2 regions of the Streptomyces sp. 11x1 genome follow, and region 1 is predicted to be linked to the other one. Evidence: riboswitches for the same ligand, from Rfam matches in the RefSeq annotation. Region 1 holds a riboswitch; the other holds the start of a gene.
The links. Region 1 has a riboswitch for cobalamin ahead of P8T65_RS04855 (ABC transporter substrate-binding protein). Riboswitches for the same ligand answer to the same signal wherever they lie in the genome.
Positions count from the first base shown of each region.

Region 2: linked by a shared signal. The riboswitch ahead of P8T65_RS36885 (cobalamin biosynthesis protein) and the one ahead of P8T65_RS04855 (ABC transporter substrate-binding protein) in region 1 are both predicted to bind cobalamin.

Region 1 covers NZ_CP122458.1:1,006,171-1,013,789, reverse strand. The annotation lists gene P8T65_RS04865 (ABC transporter ATP-binding protein) at 1-593, opposite strand, end outside; gene P8T65_RS04860 (iron chelate uptake ABC transporter family permease subunit) at 590-1,717, opposite strand; gene P8T65_RS04855 (ABC transporter substrate-binding protein) at 1,714-2,766, opposite strand; cobalamin riboswitch at 2,834-3,020, opposite strand; gene P8T65_RS04850 (DUF6215 domain-containing protein) at 3,066-3,731, opposite strand; gene P8T65_RS04845 (Gfo/Idh/MocA family oxidoreductase) at 4,093-5,112, shown strand; gene P8T65_RS04840 (alpha-L-fucosidase) at 5,303-7,519, shown strand; gene P8T65_RS04835 (L-idonate 5-dehydrogenase) at 7,527-7,619, opposite strand, start outside.
Region 2 covers NZ_CP122458.1:8,407,565-8,415,183, reverse strand. The annotation lists gene P8T65_RS36905 (helix-turn-helix transcriptional regulator) at 1-314, shown strand, start outside; gene P8T65_RS36900 (hypothetical protein) at 356-868, shown strand; gene P8T65_RS36895 (hypothetical protein) at 798-1,043, opposite strand; gene P8T65_RS36890 (DUF397 domain-containing protein) at 1,141-1,347, opposite strand; cobalamin riboswitch at 1,592-1,724, shown strand; gene P8T65_RS36885 (cobalamin biosynthesis protein) at 1,825-2,766, shown strand; gene P8T65_RS36880 (cobyric acid synthase) at 2,763-4,271, shown strand; gene P8T65_RS36875 (putative cobaltochelatase) at 4,450-6,531, shown strand; gene cobO (cob(I)yrinic acid a,c-diamide adenosyltransferase) at 6,531-7,130, shown strand; gene P8T65_RS36865 (cobyrinate a,c-diamide synthase) at 7,135-7,619, shown strand, end outside.

The DNA.
Region 1 (7,619 bases):
ACGCTGGTCAGACGGAGTTCGCGGATCAGGGTCAGCAGGGCGAGCTGGTGCTGGATGTCGAGGTGGTTGGTGGGCTCGTCCAGGAGGAGTTCGTTCGGCTCCTGGGCGAGGGCGCGGGCGATCTGGACCCGCTGGCGCTCACCGCCCGACAGGGTGTGCCAGGACCGGCGGGCCTTGTCGGCCAGACCCGTGCGGGCCAGGGCCGTGCGGACGGCCTCCTCGTCGGCTCGCGAGGCGGGCGACCACGCTCGGCGGTGCGGGACACGGCCCAGCCGTACGACGTCCTGGACTGTCAACTCGACCTGGGTGTCAGCCTGTTGGGCTACAACAGCGATCCGTCGGGCGACCGCCCGGCGGCCCACCCGGTCCAGTGGACAGTCGTCGAGGGTGACGACCCCCGAGGCGGGCGCGAGGACCCCGGCGAGCAGACGCAGCAGGGTGGACTTGCCCGAGCCGTTGGGGCCGAGCAGACCGGTGACGGTGCCGGGCCGGGGCGCCACGCTGACCCCGTCCAGGATCAGCGTGCCGTCGGCGGTCCGGGACACCCGCTCGGCGCGCAGCCCGGGGGAGGCGCTGGGGGCGGTGTCGGTCATCGGGCGCTCCTGGTCCGGTACATGATGGCAACGAACGCCGGGACGCCGATGAGGGACGTCACCACCCCGACCGGCACCTCCTGCGGGTCCAGGACGGTACGGGCGAGGGTGTCGACCCACACCAGGAATACGGCCCCGGCCAGTGCGGAGGCCGGCAGGAGCCGACCGTGGCCGGAGCCGGTCAGTGCGCGTGCGGCGTGCGGCAGCACCAGGCCGACGAAGCCGATGGCCCCGGCCGAGGCGACCAGGGCGGCCGTGAGCAGGGCGGTGGCGCACAGCAGGACGAGCCGGACGCGGGCCACGGAGACGCCGAGCGAGGCCGCCGCGTCGTGCCCGAACGCGAACGCGTCCAGCGCGTGGGTGTGCCCCAGGCAGACCAGTAGCACCGCCACCAGCACCACCAGGCACACCGTCACATCCGTCCAGTCGGCACCGCTGAGCGAGCCGAGCAGCCAGAACAGCACCGCGCGGGTCGTCTCCGCGTCGGCCGCGGTCATCACGATGAAGGAGGTGAGCGCGGAGAACAGTTGCATGGCCGCGACCCCGACCAGCACCACCCGGTCGGTGGTGCCGCCGAGGGTGTGGCTGAGCAGCAGCACGAGGCCGAAGGAGGCCACCGCGCCCAGGAACGCGCCGCCGGAGACCGACAGCGCGCCGCCTCCCGCGCCGAGCACGACGACCACGACCGCGCCGGTCGACGCGCCGGAGGAGACGCCGAGCACGAAGGGGTCGGCGAGCGGGTTGCGCAGCAGGGACTGCATCACCGCGCCGCACACGGCCAGTCCGGCCCCGCACACGGCGGCCAGCAGGGTGCGCGGCAATCGTAGGTTCCACACGATGCCGTCCCGGATGGGCGTCAACTCCGTGTGCCCCCAGCCGAGATGGGCCACCACCGTGGACCAGACGTCGACCACATCGATGTCGGCCGGCCCGATGGTGATCGCGAGGGCGACGGACAGACACAGCACCGCGCCCCCGGCCGACCAAGCCGACCCCCACCACAGCCCTCGACCGACGGCCCTCGCCGCAGCCGCCCGCCGTCCCTTGGCGGGGGCCGACGTTCCGGTCACCTGGTCGGCCACCGGGCTCGTGCCGGGCTCCGTCTCGGGTTCCGGGGCCGTCATCCCGTGAGGCCGTACTCGCGCAGCGCCGTCGCGAGCTTCTCCACGCCCTCGACGGTGCGGATCGTGGGGTTCATGGCCTGGCCCGGCAGCCTTACGTACCGCTTCTCGCGCACCGCCGTCATGTTCCGGGTGACCGGGTCGGACTCCAGGAACTCGATCTTCTTCGTGGCAGTCTCGGCCGTCTGCTGCTTGCGGACCAGGTCCCCGATGACGAGGACGTCCGGGTCGCGGTCGGCGACGGTCTCCCAGTTGACCTGGGGCCACTCCTCGTCGGTGTCGTCGAAGACGTTCTTCGCGCCCAGTTCACGGGTGATGATCCCGGGGGCGCCGCAGCACCCGGCGAGGTACGGGGATTGGTCATTGGCGAACCAGTACAGGACGGTGACCCCACGCGCGTCGAGTCCGGCGGTCGCCCTCCTCACCCGGGACCTCAGCTCGGCCACCAGCTTCTCGCCGCGCTCCTCGACCCCGAAGATCCGGGCCAGATCGCGGACTTCGCCGTAGACCGTCTCCATGGTCAGCGGCTCGGTGCGGACGCCGTCGCCGTCCCCGCTGTTGTCCTTGCCCACACAGTCCGACGGCGACAGATACGTGGGCACGCCGAGCTTCTCGAACTCCTCCCGGGTCGCCACCCCGCCCTTGCCGAGCGTGGAGGCGAACGAGGAGACGACGAGGTCGGGTTCGGCGTCGAGGACCTTCTCGAAGGAGGGCGCGTCATCGGCGAGCCGGGGCACCTTCGCGTTGGCCTTCCCGAGCCCCTTCGGCAGCGGATCGGTCCAGGTGGCGGTGCCCACCACACGGTCGGCGAGCCCGAGGGAGAGCAGGATCTCGGTCGTGCCCTGGTTGAGGGAGACGGCGCGCTCGGGCGGGCTGTCGACCCGCACCTCGCGCCCGCAGTTGTCGAGCGTCACCGGATGACCGGCGGATCCGCCGGGGGCCGGACCGCGGTCCGGCGACGCTGGGGAAGCGGAGCCCCCGCAGCCGGTCAGCGCCAGGGCACCGGCGGTCAGGAACAGGACGGCATGGCGGACGGGGCGTGCGAGCGGCACGGGACTTCCTTCGGCGTCGAGGGCTCATGCGCGAAGCCCGGTCGTACGGTGCTTCCCCGGGCACCCCTCGGTGCCGGGGACCGCCAGCAGGTCTTCGGACTCGGGGTCACCCGGACGAGACGCCTTCCCGGACCGCGATCGTGACCGCCGTCCAGTGGCCGTTGTCCCGCCCGTCACCCTCACCGCTGCGCGTCAGCTCCGGATTCACACCGGATTCCCTGACCCGTACGCGTACTGCCGTGTGCGCACATGGGTTCGACTGGCGTCGGCAAGCTATCACACGCGCTTCCGAGGACCCGTCAGGTCGCGGGCTTCCAGCCCGGGAGCGTCGGCAGGACCTTCTCGGCGACACGGAACAGCGCCGCGTCGTCCGGAATCTGGGAGTCCTGGCGGTAGATGACTAGTTCGAAGGTGCTGCCGCTGTCCTTCGGGTCGGTCGCGACCAGCAGCTGCCGGGCGACGCCGCCGGGAGCGGACTCCGGGTCGCTGCCGTCGAGGCGGAACGAGATGCCGATGGTCCGGCCCGAGTACAGGGCCGCCGTGTGTCCGAGGACCCTCCTGGTCTCGGCGCCGGAGCCCAGATAGCCGACCGCCTCGGCGACCGGGAGGTCCTCGTACGACGCCGAGAGCTCCACGGTGTACGTGTCGAGTTCGACGGTCGCCTCGGGGGTGACGGTCTTGGTGCCGTCGAACCAGGTGGACTCGTTCTCGCTGCCCGAGGCGATGACCGCCTGCTCGGTGGGCGTCCCGAGGAGCTCCGGCAGGTCGGCGCGGTTCAGCGCGGCGCACAGCTGTGCGCCGGAGACCTTGCCTCGTGCCGCCGGAGTGGGGTCGGCCGACGACGAGCAGACGGCCGGCTCCCGGGTCTCGGGGGTCGTGTCGAGGAGGTCGCCCAGCAACCACACCCCGCCCAGCAGCACGCCGACGGTCGCCACCGCCGAGACCACCTGGCCGCCCGTACTCATCTCCTTCGCCGAGCCGCGTCGCGCACCGCCCCCGGGACCCGGTTCCGGATCCGCCCCGCGCCCCGTTTCCGGATCGGCCCCCACGCCCGCCCCCGGATCCGCTGCCGAGTCCGTTTCCGTTTCCGCTCTCGAACCCGCTCTCGAACCCGCTCCGGAATCGGCGAAATCGTCGGCCATGTCCCCCGTGCCCCCACCTTGATGTGCACACGCCTGACGTGCGCCGGGGGAGCCTAGCCGGTGATCGTCGCGAGGGGGAAACGATATTCCGCGCAGGCGTGAAGCAGGGCTCCCGAGGGGAGACCGAGACCCGGTGGGCCCCCTGCCCCGGGCGCCGTAGCGGTCCACGAAAGGAAGGAACGCCATGTCCGTGCAGGACTCCCTCGGTGTCGCCGTCGTCGGCACCGGCCGGATGGGCGCCGACCATGTGCGCAGGATCTCCGAGGTGATCAGCGGCGCCCATGTGGCGGCCGTCGTCGACCTCGACACCGACCGGGCCCGGGCGATCGCCGAAGGCGTCGAGGGGTGCGCGGCCTACGGCGACACCGCCGAGGCACTGGCCGCACCCGGCGTAGACGCCGTCCTCGTCGCCTCGCCGGGCCCCGCGCACGAGGCGGACGTGCTCGCCGCCCTCGCCCACGACCTGCCCGTGCTGTGCGAGAAGCCCCTCACCCCGGACCCCGCCGCCGCGCTCCGGCTGCTGGAGGCGGAGCAGCGGCTGGGCCACCGCCGGGTCCAGGTGGGCTTCATGCGCCGCTACGACCGCGAGTACGTCAAGCTGAAGGCCCTGCTGGACAGCGGCGACCTGGGCCGGCCGCTGCTGCTGCACCACCGGCACCGCAACGCCGAGGCCCCGCCCGGTTTCACCGACGCCATGGCCGTCAACGACTCCGTGGCCCACGAGACGGACGTCACCCGCTGGCTGCTCGGGCAGGAGATCACCGCCGTCACCGTGCTGCGGCCCCGGCCGTCCGCGCACGCCCCCGAGGGCCTGAGCGACCCGCAGTTCGTCGTCTTCGAGACCGACGGCGGCGCGGTGGTGGACGTCGAGATCTTCCTCAGCGCCCGCTACGGCTACCAGGTGCAGGCCGAGGCCGTCTGCGAGGACGGCACGGCCCGCATCGGCGACGGACACGACATGCTCGTCAACGCGGCGGGCCGCTGGGGCGGCACGGTCACGCCGAGCTACCTCGAACGGTTCGAGGACGCCTACGACCGACAGGTCCAGGCCTGGGTGGACGCCACCCGGCGCGGCGAGGTCACCGGACCCGGAACCTGGGACGGGTACGCCGTCGCCGCGGTCTCCGAGGCGGGCGTCCGCGCCCAGACCGAGGGCGTCCGCACGGAGGTGGAACTCGTCGAACGCCCCGCCCTCCACCGCTGACCGTCGGAGCGCCGACCTCCGCCCTCAGGGGAGAACGACCAACGCCATCACTGTCGCAGACATGTGATGTATCACCTTGGGTGAACAGGTATTTAGTGCCTCAAAGCAGACAAATAACATTGCCCTGCGGGGCTATTCATCACTGTGTGACCGTTGACAGTGATGGTCCGCATGCCTGAGGTTCGTGGTTATGTCGCAATCGATCAGCAGGCGCACGTTGATGGTCGGTGCCACGGCCGTCGTCGCGGCCACCGGGGCCGACGACGCGTTCGCGGCCGGGGGTTCACCGACCGCCCCGAGGGCCTACACCCCGACCTGGGAGTCCGTGAACCGGCACCCTGCCGCCCCCGAGTGGTTCCGGGACGCCAAGTTCGGCATCTACTTCCACTGGGGGGTGTTCAGCGTTCCGGCGTACGACAGCGAGTGGTATCCGCGCAACATGTACAACCCTGACGAGCGGGCCCATCGGCACCACGTCGCCACGTACGGGGACCCGGCCGACTGGCCGTACCACCGGTTCATCGACGGGGCCGACGATCTCGCGGGCCGCCATGTGGAGTTCGCGCCGAAGCTCAAGTCGGCGGGCGGGAACTTCGACCCCGACGAATGGGCCCGACTCTTCGTCGACGCGGGCGCGCGGTTCGCCGGACCGGTGGCCGAGCACCACGACGGCTACTCGATGTGGGACAGCCGGGTCAACGAGTGGAACTCCGTGGCCAAGGGGCCGCACCTGGACCTGCTGAAGCTTTTCACCGACGCCATCCGCGCCAGGAAGCTGAAGCTCCTGGTCGCCATGCACCACGCGTACAACCACACCGGCTTCTTCGAGTTCGCGCCCCCGCAGTCCGACCCGAGCCTCAAGAAGCTGTACGGGCAGTTGAGTCCGGAGGCGGAGAACCAGCTCTGGTACGACAAGCTCAAGGAGGTCGTCGACCGGTCCCGGCCCGACATCCTGTGGCAGGACTGGCGGCTCGACCACATCGACGAGACCCAGCGGCTGAACTTCCTGTCGTACTACTTCAACCAGGCCGACAAGTGGGGCAAGGAGGTCGTCGCCACCTACAAGGACGGCTTCAACAGCCATGGTTCGGTGTTCGACTACGAACGCGGCGGCCCCGCCGACCTCACCGCGCCCTACTGGCTGACCGACGACAGCATCTCCGACTCCAGCTGGTGCTACACCGAGGGCATCGGCTACTACTCGCTCGCGCAGATGCTGCACTCGTTCGTCGACCGCGTCAGCAAGAACGGCACCGTGCTGCTCAACATCGCCCCGCAGGCCGACGGCACCATTCCGCAGGGCCAGCGCGACCTCCTGCTCGGCATCGGCGACTACCTGAAGCGCTTCGGCGAGTCGATCTACGGCACCCGCGCCTGGACCGCGTACGGCGAGGGGCCCACCAAGATGGGCGGCGGCTCCTTCACCCGGCCCACCGCCGGCACCCCGCAGGACATCCGCTTCACCCGGAACAAGGCGGGCACCGTCCTGTACGCGACGGTCCTCGGCTGGCCCGGCGGTTCGCTGACGCTCAGGACGCTCGGCTCGGACCGGATCGACCTGGCCTCGCTGGCCTCGCTGCGCCTCCTCGACGCCACGGCCGGTACGTACATCGACCTCGACACCCCGGTGCAGGGACCGACCGGACTGAAGGTGACCCTTCCCCCGACGGCCCCCTTCGAGGCCCCCGCCTACGTCCTCAAGTTCCGCTTCTCCGGCCGGATCCCGGTCCTGCGGCCCGCCACCGGTGCCCTGGTCTTCGGGGACACCCGCTACCGCGGCGACAGCGCCGTCCTGGCCCTCGGCGACCACACGGCCGAACAGCTCGGCCTGGCCGGCCTGGCGCCGGGCGCACTCTCCGCCCTGAAGCTCGCCCCGGGCCACGAACTGGTCGGCTACTCCGGCGACGACTTCACCGGCACGTCGTGGACGTTCACCGAGGACACCGCACGGGTCCGGAACCGGATCACCTCGCTGAAGGTGATGCTCGCTCCGTCCGCCTGGTTCCGGATCACCAACGTCACCAACGGACTTGCCCTGGACGGCGGGGGAGACGTCCCCGCCGGCGCCGACCTGAAGCAGGGGACGTGGGACGGCTCCACCGGCCTGCAGTGGCACGCCGTGTACGTCGGCGACGGCTACTACAAGCTGGTGAACCGGGCCAACGGGCTCGTCGCCGACGGCCGCGGCGCCACCGGCGACGGCGCTCCCGTGAAGCAGGCGGCCTGGCACGGCGGCACCGACCAGCAGTGGCTGATCACCCACCGCGGCGACGGCCGCCACTCCCTCGCCAACCGCACCACCAAGCTCGTCCTCGACGGCGGCGGGAACGTCTCCTCCGGTTCGCTCGCCAAACAGTGGACCTGGGGCACCAGCACCAACCTGCTGTGGACCTTCACCGAGGTCTGACGGCCGCTCACGCCCGGTCGGACAGATCCAGCAGCACCTTGGAGGCGACCGTACGGTCCCGCGCGGTCTCGAAGGCGGCGACGGACGCCTCCAAGGGGAA
Region 2 (7,619 bases), 7.4 Mb from region 1:
GCCCGCGGGTCATGCGGCACCAGCTGGACCACGTGAAGGCACTGGCCGGACGGCCCCGGATGGGCATCCGGCTGCTGCCGTTCTCGGCCGGGGCACACTTCAGCACCCTCAGCCCGTTCATCCTGCTCGGGTTCCGGGACGACGACGACCTGCTCTACCTGGAGGGCCCCAACGGCGGACTGTCGAACCGCGAGGACCTCGACCTCACGGTCCGCTACCAGGAATGCTTCGCGGACATCAGCGACCACGCGTACGAAGGCGACCGGATGATCGAGTTCCTCGACACGGTCAGGGAGAGCCTGGACAACGACTGAGCACCGGGCCGGGACGCCCGGCGGAATCGGGGGGAGGGCCCATGGCGGTCTTCGGATGGCACGAGTGGTGGAGGCGGCTGACGGCGCGCCGCACCGGTCCCGGCGACGGTGAACCGGACGGCGCCGCCCCGGCCGACCCCCCGGAGGCCGGCGGCCCGGCGCCGCTGGACGACTGCACGCTGAAGGCGTACGCCATGCAGGAGGCGGAGTGGGCCGAGGCCCTCATCCGGGTCGAGAGCGCCCGGGTCGACGGCGAGATAAGGCTCCTGTCCGCCCGCCTGTTGCTGGGCACGTTCTGCGCGAGCGTCCTGCTGCTGAGCATCGCCGTGGCCGGTCGGGTCGTGCCCACGACCGGGTTCGGCGCCGCGGCACCGCTCACCACGGCGATCACCGGAGCGATCGCCGCCGCTCTGCTCACCTCGCTCGCGGCCGGTCTGGGCAAGGTGCTGCGCGCCCGCGCCGACGCGGCGCGGCCTCTCGGCCTCAGCGCTCCTCCGGGCCCCGCAGCCGAGCCCCGACCAGAGCCCGGTCCAGGGCCCTCAGCCGCTCCGTGACCGGGGTGAGCCCCCACCACAGGCCGGCCCCGGTGGCCAGGAGGGCGGTCACCGCCAGCCAGACGACACCCCGCGCCTCCGTCCCCGGCACCAGCAGGGCGGCGAGAGCTCCCACCCCCACGGCGAGGACTCCGGCGACCGTGCTGAAGAGCACCAACGGGGCGGCGGCGGACAACAGTGTCCGCCGATCCCTCGATGCCCGCGCACGCGCCGAGGCGGATCCCTTGGTCCGATCTTCCATCGCGTGTACCTCCCGTCCCCCGAACGGTTCTTCAAGAGCCGTCCGCACCCGGGTCCACAAGCCCCGCCAGAAAACCACACCACGCGGTGTGACGGAAGGAGAGCACAGCGTTCTTCTTCCAGTTCGAGTCACGCACCAGAACCCAGCCCTCCCCGAAGCACGCCTCCACGCACACGGTGGTGTCGCCCGAATAGCTGCTCTTGATCCAACTCCGCGCCGAGGACTCCCTGTCGAGCACCCTGACCTCCACCTCACAAGTCAGCGCGCCGACACGCGTCCACCGCGACGACCCGAGCGCCGTGTCCAGCCGCTGCCGCTCGTCGGCGCTCAGTCTTCGTACTGCCGTTCCCTCAAGTGTTCCCGCCCGACACCGCGGAAATGAGCGCAGAAAGAGCCGATTCGGGCGTCTGGCGATATTTCAGCGATGTGGGGCTGAGCACACCCCTGCGCCGCAGGTCAACAGCAAGTTGACGGGTCTTCCGGGAGCGTGGTGGACTGCCGGGGCCATCTACGACGGCAGGAGAGGAAGCCGGTGCGAGTCCGGCGCGGTCCCGCCACTGTCACCGGGGAAGAACCTCCCGGGAGCCAGGAACTCTCGCCGTCGGTCTCGTCGAACCAGGGCGTGGACACCCTGAGTGAGGACATATCGCCATGCGCGGCTGCCGTCTGAGTCCCCGTACCGGGCCCTCGTCCGATCTCGCGATCGGCTGAACCCGTGCGTGCCGATCGCGTGTTCGCGTACGGCGCCACCGCCGGAATCCTCGGTGACCTGCTGCTCGGCGATCCTCGCCGGGGGCATCCGGTCGCCGCGTTCGGGCGGGCCGCCGGTGCCGTGGAGCGGGTGCTGTGGCGGGACCACCGAGGGTGGGGCGCGCTGCACACCGCCGTGTGCGCGGGTGGCGCCGTGGCGCTCGGGGCCGTCGCCTCGTCCGCCGTGCGGCCCTCGCGTGCCGCCTCCGTCGCGCTGACCGCCGCCGCCACCTGGGCCGTGGTCGGGGGGACTTCGCTCGGACGGGAGGCCCGGGCGATCGGGCGGTCCCTGGAGGCGGGGGACGTCGACGGCGCGCGGGACCGCCTGCCGCATCTGTGCGGACGGGATCCCCAGGCGCTCGACGCGGACGGGATCGCGCGGGCGGTCGTGGAGTCCGTCGCCGAGAACACGTCGGACGCGGTGGTGGGGGCGCTCGTGTGGGGAGCCGTGGCGGGTGTGCCCGGACTGCTGGGGTTCCGGGCCGTCAACACCCTGGATGCCATGGTCGGCCACCGGTCGGAGCGGTACCGGCGGTTCGGATGGGCCTCCGCGCGGCTGGACGACGTGGTGGGGTGGCCGGGAGCACGACTGACGGCGGTGCTGGCCGCGGCCTCCGGCGGGGACGCCCGGGGGGCCGTACGGGCCTGGCGCGCCGACGCGCACAGACATCCGAGCCCCAACGCGGGGCCCGTGGAGGCGTCGTTCGCGGGGGCGCTCGGAGTACGGATGGGGGGCACGTTGTCGTACGGGGGGCGGGTCGAGCATCGACCTGTGCTCAATGGGGAAGGACGCGCCGTCGAAGTGGGCGACATCGAGCGGGCCGTGCGGTTGTCAAGGCGGGTCGGATGGCTGGCTCTGGGGATCGGTGCGGGTGTGTCGCTGCTGCGGTCGAGGAGGCAGGGATGAGTGGCGGGCTGTTGGTCGCCGGGACCACCTCCGACGCCGGGAAGAGCGTGGTCACCGCGGGGATCTGCCGGTGGCTGGTGCGCCGGGGCGTCAAGGTCGCGCCGTTCAAGGCGCAGAACATGTCGCTCAACTCCTTCGTGACGAAGGAGGGAGCCGAGATCGGACGGGCGCAGGCCATGCAGGCCCAGGCCTGCCGGGTGGAGCCCACCGCGCTCATGAACCCCGTGCTGCTCAAGCCCGGTGGCGAGCGCAGCAGTCAGGTGGTGCTGCTGGGGAAGTCCGTGGGCGAGATGAGTGCGCGCGGCTATCACGGAGGGCGGCAACAGCGGCTGCTCGGAACCGTGTTGGACTGCCTCACCGAGCTGCGGGGCACGTATGACGCGGTGATCTGCGAGGGGGCCGGCTCTCCGGCCGAGATCAATCTGCGCCGGACCGACATCGTCAACATGGGAATCGCCCGGAACGCCGGGCTGCCCGTGCTCGTGGTCGGGGACATCGACCGCGGTGGGGTGTTCGCGTCGTTCTTCGGGACCGTCGCGCTGCTCTCCCCCGAGGACCAGGCCCTCGTCGCCGGGTTCCTCGTCAACAAGTTCCGGGGGGACGTCTCCCTGTTGGAGCCGGGGCTCGACATGCTGCGCGGGCTCACCGGGCGGCCGACGTACGGGGTGCTGCCCTTCCGGCACGGGCTCGGCATCGACGAGGAGGACGGGCTGCGGGTCTCGCTGCGGGGGACGGTGCGGGAGTCGAACGTCGCGCCGCCCGTCGGGGAGGACGTGCTGCGGGTCGCCGTGTGCGCGGTGCCGTTGATGTCCAACTTCACCGATGTGGACGCGCTCGCCGCCGAACCCGGTGTGGTCGTGCGGTTCGTGGACCGGGCCGAGGAACTGGCCGACGCCGATCTCGTCGTCGTCCCGGGGACCCGGGGCACGGTCCGGGCGCTGGAGTGGCTGCGGGAACGGGGACTCGCCGAGGCGCTGCTGCGCCGGGCCGCCGAGGGGCGGCCGGTCCTCGGCATCTGCGGGGGCTTCCAGGTCCTCGGGGAGCACATCGAGGACGACGTCGAGAGCCGCCGGGGGCATGTACCGGCGCTCGGGGTGCTTCCCGTCCGGGTGCGGTTCGCCCCGGAGAAGACGCTCACCCGGCCCGTCGGGGAGGCCCTCGGGGAGCGGGTCGAGGGGTACGAGATCCATCACGGGGTCGCCGAGGTGCTGGGCGGCGAGCCGTTCCTGGACGGGTGCCGGGTCGGGCAGATCTGGGGCACGCACTGGCACGGGTCGCTGGAGTCGGACGGGTTCCGGCGGGCCTTCCTGCGCGAGGTGGCCGCCGCCTCGGGGCGCCGGTTCGTACCGGCCCCGGACACCTCGTTCGCCGCGCTGCGCGAGGAGCAGCTCGACCGGCTCGGCGACCTGATCGAGGAGCACGCGGACACGGACGCGCTGTGGCGGCTCATCGAGTCGGGTGCGCCCAGCGGGCTGCCGTTCGTTCCGCCGGGGATGCCGGGATGAGGGCGCCGCCGTCTCCGGCTGTCCCCGCAGGGGCGGGGAGCACACCAGAACGCCGCCCATGCGCGGGCTCATCGCCGGGCCATCCCCGCTCAGGCAGGGAGCACAGCACCAGGTTGACCGCGCACGAGCCGTCGAGCCGCCCGCATCTCACCCATTCACCCGTAGGAGGGCCCACCGCGTGAGCACGCACTTCCCCTTCACCGCCGTCGTCGGGCAGGGCGACCTGCAACTCGCCCTGCTCCTCAATGCGATCAGCCCGCGCATCGGCGGTGTGCTCGTGCGCGGTGAGAAGGGCACCGCCAAGAGCACCGCCGTGCGGGCGCTCGCGGCGCTGCTGCCGGAGGTGGAGGTCGTCGTCGGCTGCCGGTTCTCCTGCGACCCCGTGAAGCCGGACCCGGCCTGTCCGGACGGGCCGCACGAGCCGGCGTTCGAGACCCGGCCCTCCCGCATGGTCGAGCTGCCCGTCGGCGCCTCCGAGGACCGGCTCGTCGGCGCCCTCGACATCGAACGGGCGCTCTCCGAGGGCGTGAAGGCCTTCGAGCCCGGTCTGCTCGCGGACGCGCACCGGGGCATCCTCTACGTCGACGAGGTGAACCTGCTCCACGACCACCTCGTCGACCTGCTGCTCGACGCGGCCGCGATGGGTGCCTCGTACGTGGAGCGCGAGGGCGTCTCCGTACGGCATGCCGCGCGGTTCCTGCTGGTCGGGACGATGAACCCCGAGGAGGGCGAGCTGCGGCCGCAGTTGCTCGACCGGTTCGGGCTGACCGTGGAGGTCGCGGCCTCGCGGGAGCCGGACCAGCGGGTGGAGGTCGTCCGGCGGCGGCTCGCCTACGACGACGATCCGGCCGGTTTCGCGGCCCGTTGGGCGGACGAGGAGGCCGACGTACGGCAACGGATCGTCGCGGCACGGGAGTTGCTGCCGTCGGTGGTGCTGGGCGACGGGGCGCTGCTGCAGATCGCGGCGACCTGCGCGGCCTTCGAGGTGGACGGGATGCGGGCCGACATCGTGATGGCCCGGACGGCGACCGCGCTGGCCGCGTGGGCCGGGCGGACCGAGGTGCTCGCGGAGGACGTGCGCCGGGCCGCGCTGCTCGCGCTGCCCCACCGCAGGCGCAGGAACCCGTTCGACGCGCCCGGGCTCGACGAGGACAAGCTCGACGAGACGCTGGAGGAGTTCGCGGAGCCGCCGCGGAACTCGAACGGCCCGAGCGACTCGAACGACCCGAACGACCCCGACCACTCCGGTGACCCTGGCGACTCGCCGGACGAGGATCCGGACCCCGGGCCGGACGGGCCCGGTGGCGGCGGACGGCCGCCCGCTCCGGAGTCCGACGGGCCGCAGGGCGGCGAGGGTGGCACGCCGCCCGAGTCCGGCGAGGGTGTGCCGGCGCAGGCTCCGGCCGCCGGGGAGCAGTCCGCCGTACGGGCCGCCGAGCCGTTCCGTACGAAGGTGCTCAGTGTGCCGGGGCTCGGGGAGGGTGCCGCCGGGCGGCGTTCGCGCGCGCGGACCGAGCACGGGCGCACGACCGGGGCGCGCAGGCCCCGCGGCACGCTGACCAAGCTGCATCTGGCGGCGACCGTGCAGGCCGCCGCCCCGCATCAGCGGACCCGGGGGCGGTCCGGACCGGGGTTGGTGGTGCGCCGGGACGATCTGCGGCAGGCGACCCGGGAGGGGCGCGAGGGCAATCTCGTGCTGTTCGTGGTCGACGCCTCCGGATCGATGGCGGCCCGGCAGCGGATGGGCGCGGTCAAGGGCGCGGTGCTGTCGCTGCTGCTCGACGCCTACCAGCGGCGGGACAAGGTGGGCCTGGTGACGTTCCGTGGGTCGGCCGCCGAGGTGGCGTTGCCGCCGACCTCGTCGGTGGACGCGGCGGCGGCCCGGCTGGAGTCGCTGCCGACGGGCGGGCGGACGCCGCTGGCGGCCGGGCTGCTCAAGGCGCACGACGTGCTGCGGGTGGAGCGGCTGCGGGACCCCGCGCGCCGGCCGCTGGTCGTGGTGGTCACCGACGGCCGGGCGACCGGCGGGCCGGAGCCCGTCGCGCTCGCCGGGCGGGCGGCACGGCTGTTCGCGGCCGAGGGCCTCGCGTCCGTGGTGGTCGACTGCGAGACGGGCCACGTCCGGCTGGGGCTCGCCGGGCGGCTGGCGGGTGAACTGGGCGGTACGGCGGTGACGTTGGACGAGCTGCGGGCGGACTCCATCGCCGGGCTGGTACGGGATGTGCAGGGAACGCAGGGGACTTCGAGGAGGGCCGCGTAATGCCGCAGGGACAGCCGAGTGTCGTACCGGACGATGGTCTGACGACGCGTCAGCGCAGGAATCGTCCGCTGGTGTTCGTGCACACGGGCATCGGCAAGGGGAAGTCCACGGCCGCGTTCGGGCTCGCACTGCGGGCCTGGAACCAAGGGTGGCCGATCGGGGTGTTCCAGTTCGTCAAGTCGGCGAAGTGGAAGGTCGGCGAGGAGAACGCGCTGCGGGTGCTCGGGGCGTCCGGTGAGGGCGGGTCCGTGGACTGGCACAAGATGGGCGAGGGCTGGTCGTGGGTGCAGCGCGACGGTCAGATGGACAACGAGGACAAGGCCCGCGAGGGCTGGGAGCAGGTCAAGCGGGACCTCGCGGCCGAGACGTACAAGCTGTATGTGCTCGACGAGTTCGCGTACCCGCTGCACTGGGGGTGGATCGACACCGACGAGGTGATCGACGTGCTGCGCAACCGGCCCGGGACCCAGCACGTGGTGATCACCGGGCGGAACGCGCCCGAGAAGCTCGTCGACTTCGCGGACCTCGTGACCGACATGACGAAGGTCAAGCACCCCATGGACGCGGGCCAGAAGGGCCAGCGGGGCATCGAGTGGTGACATCGTGACGTCCTACACCTCGGTTCCCTCCGTGCCCCGGCTGGTGATCGCCGCGCCCTCGTCGCGCAGCGGCAAGACCACCGTGGCCACGGGGTTGATGGCCGCGCTCACCGAGCGGGGGCTCGCCGTGTCCCCGCACAAGGTGGGGCCGGACTACATCGACCCCGGCTACCACGCGCTCGCGAGCGGGCGGGTGGGTCGGAACCTCGACGCGTACCTGTGCGGGCCCGAGCTGGTCGCGCCGCTCTTCGCGCACGGCGCGCGCGGGTGCGACATCGCCGTCGTCGAGGGTGTGATGGGGATGTTCGACGGCGCCTCGGGGCAGGGTGAGCTGGCGTCCACCGCGCATGTGGCGAAGCTGCTGCGGGCGCCGGTGGTGCTGGTCGTGGACGCGTCGTCGCAGTCGCGGTCGGTGGCGGCGCTGGTGCACGGGTTCGCCTCCTGGGACCCCGAGGTGCGGATCGGGGGCGTGATCCTCAACAAGGTCGC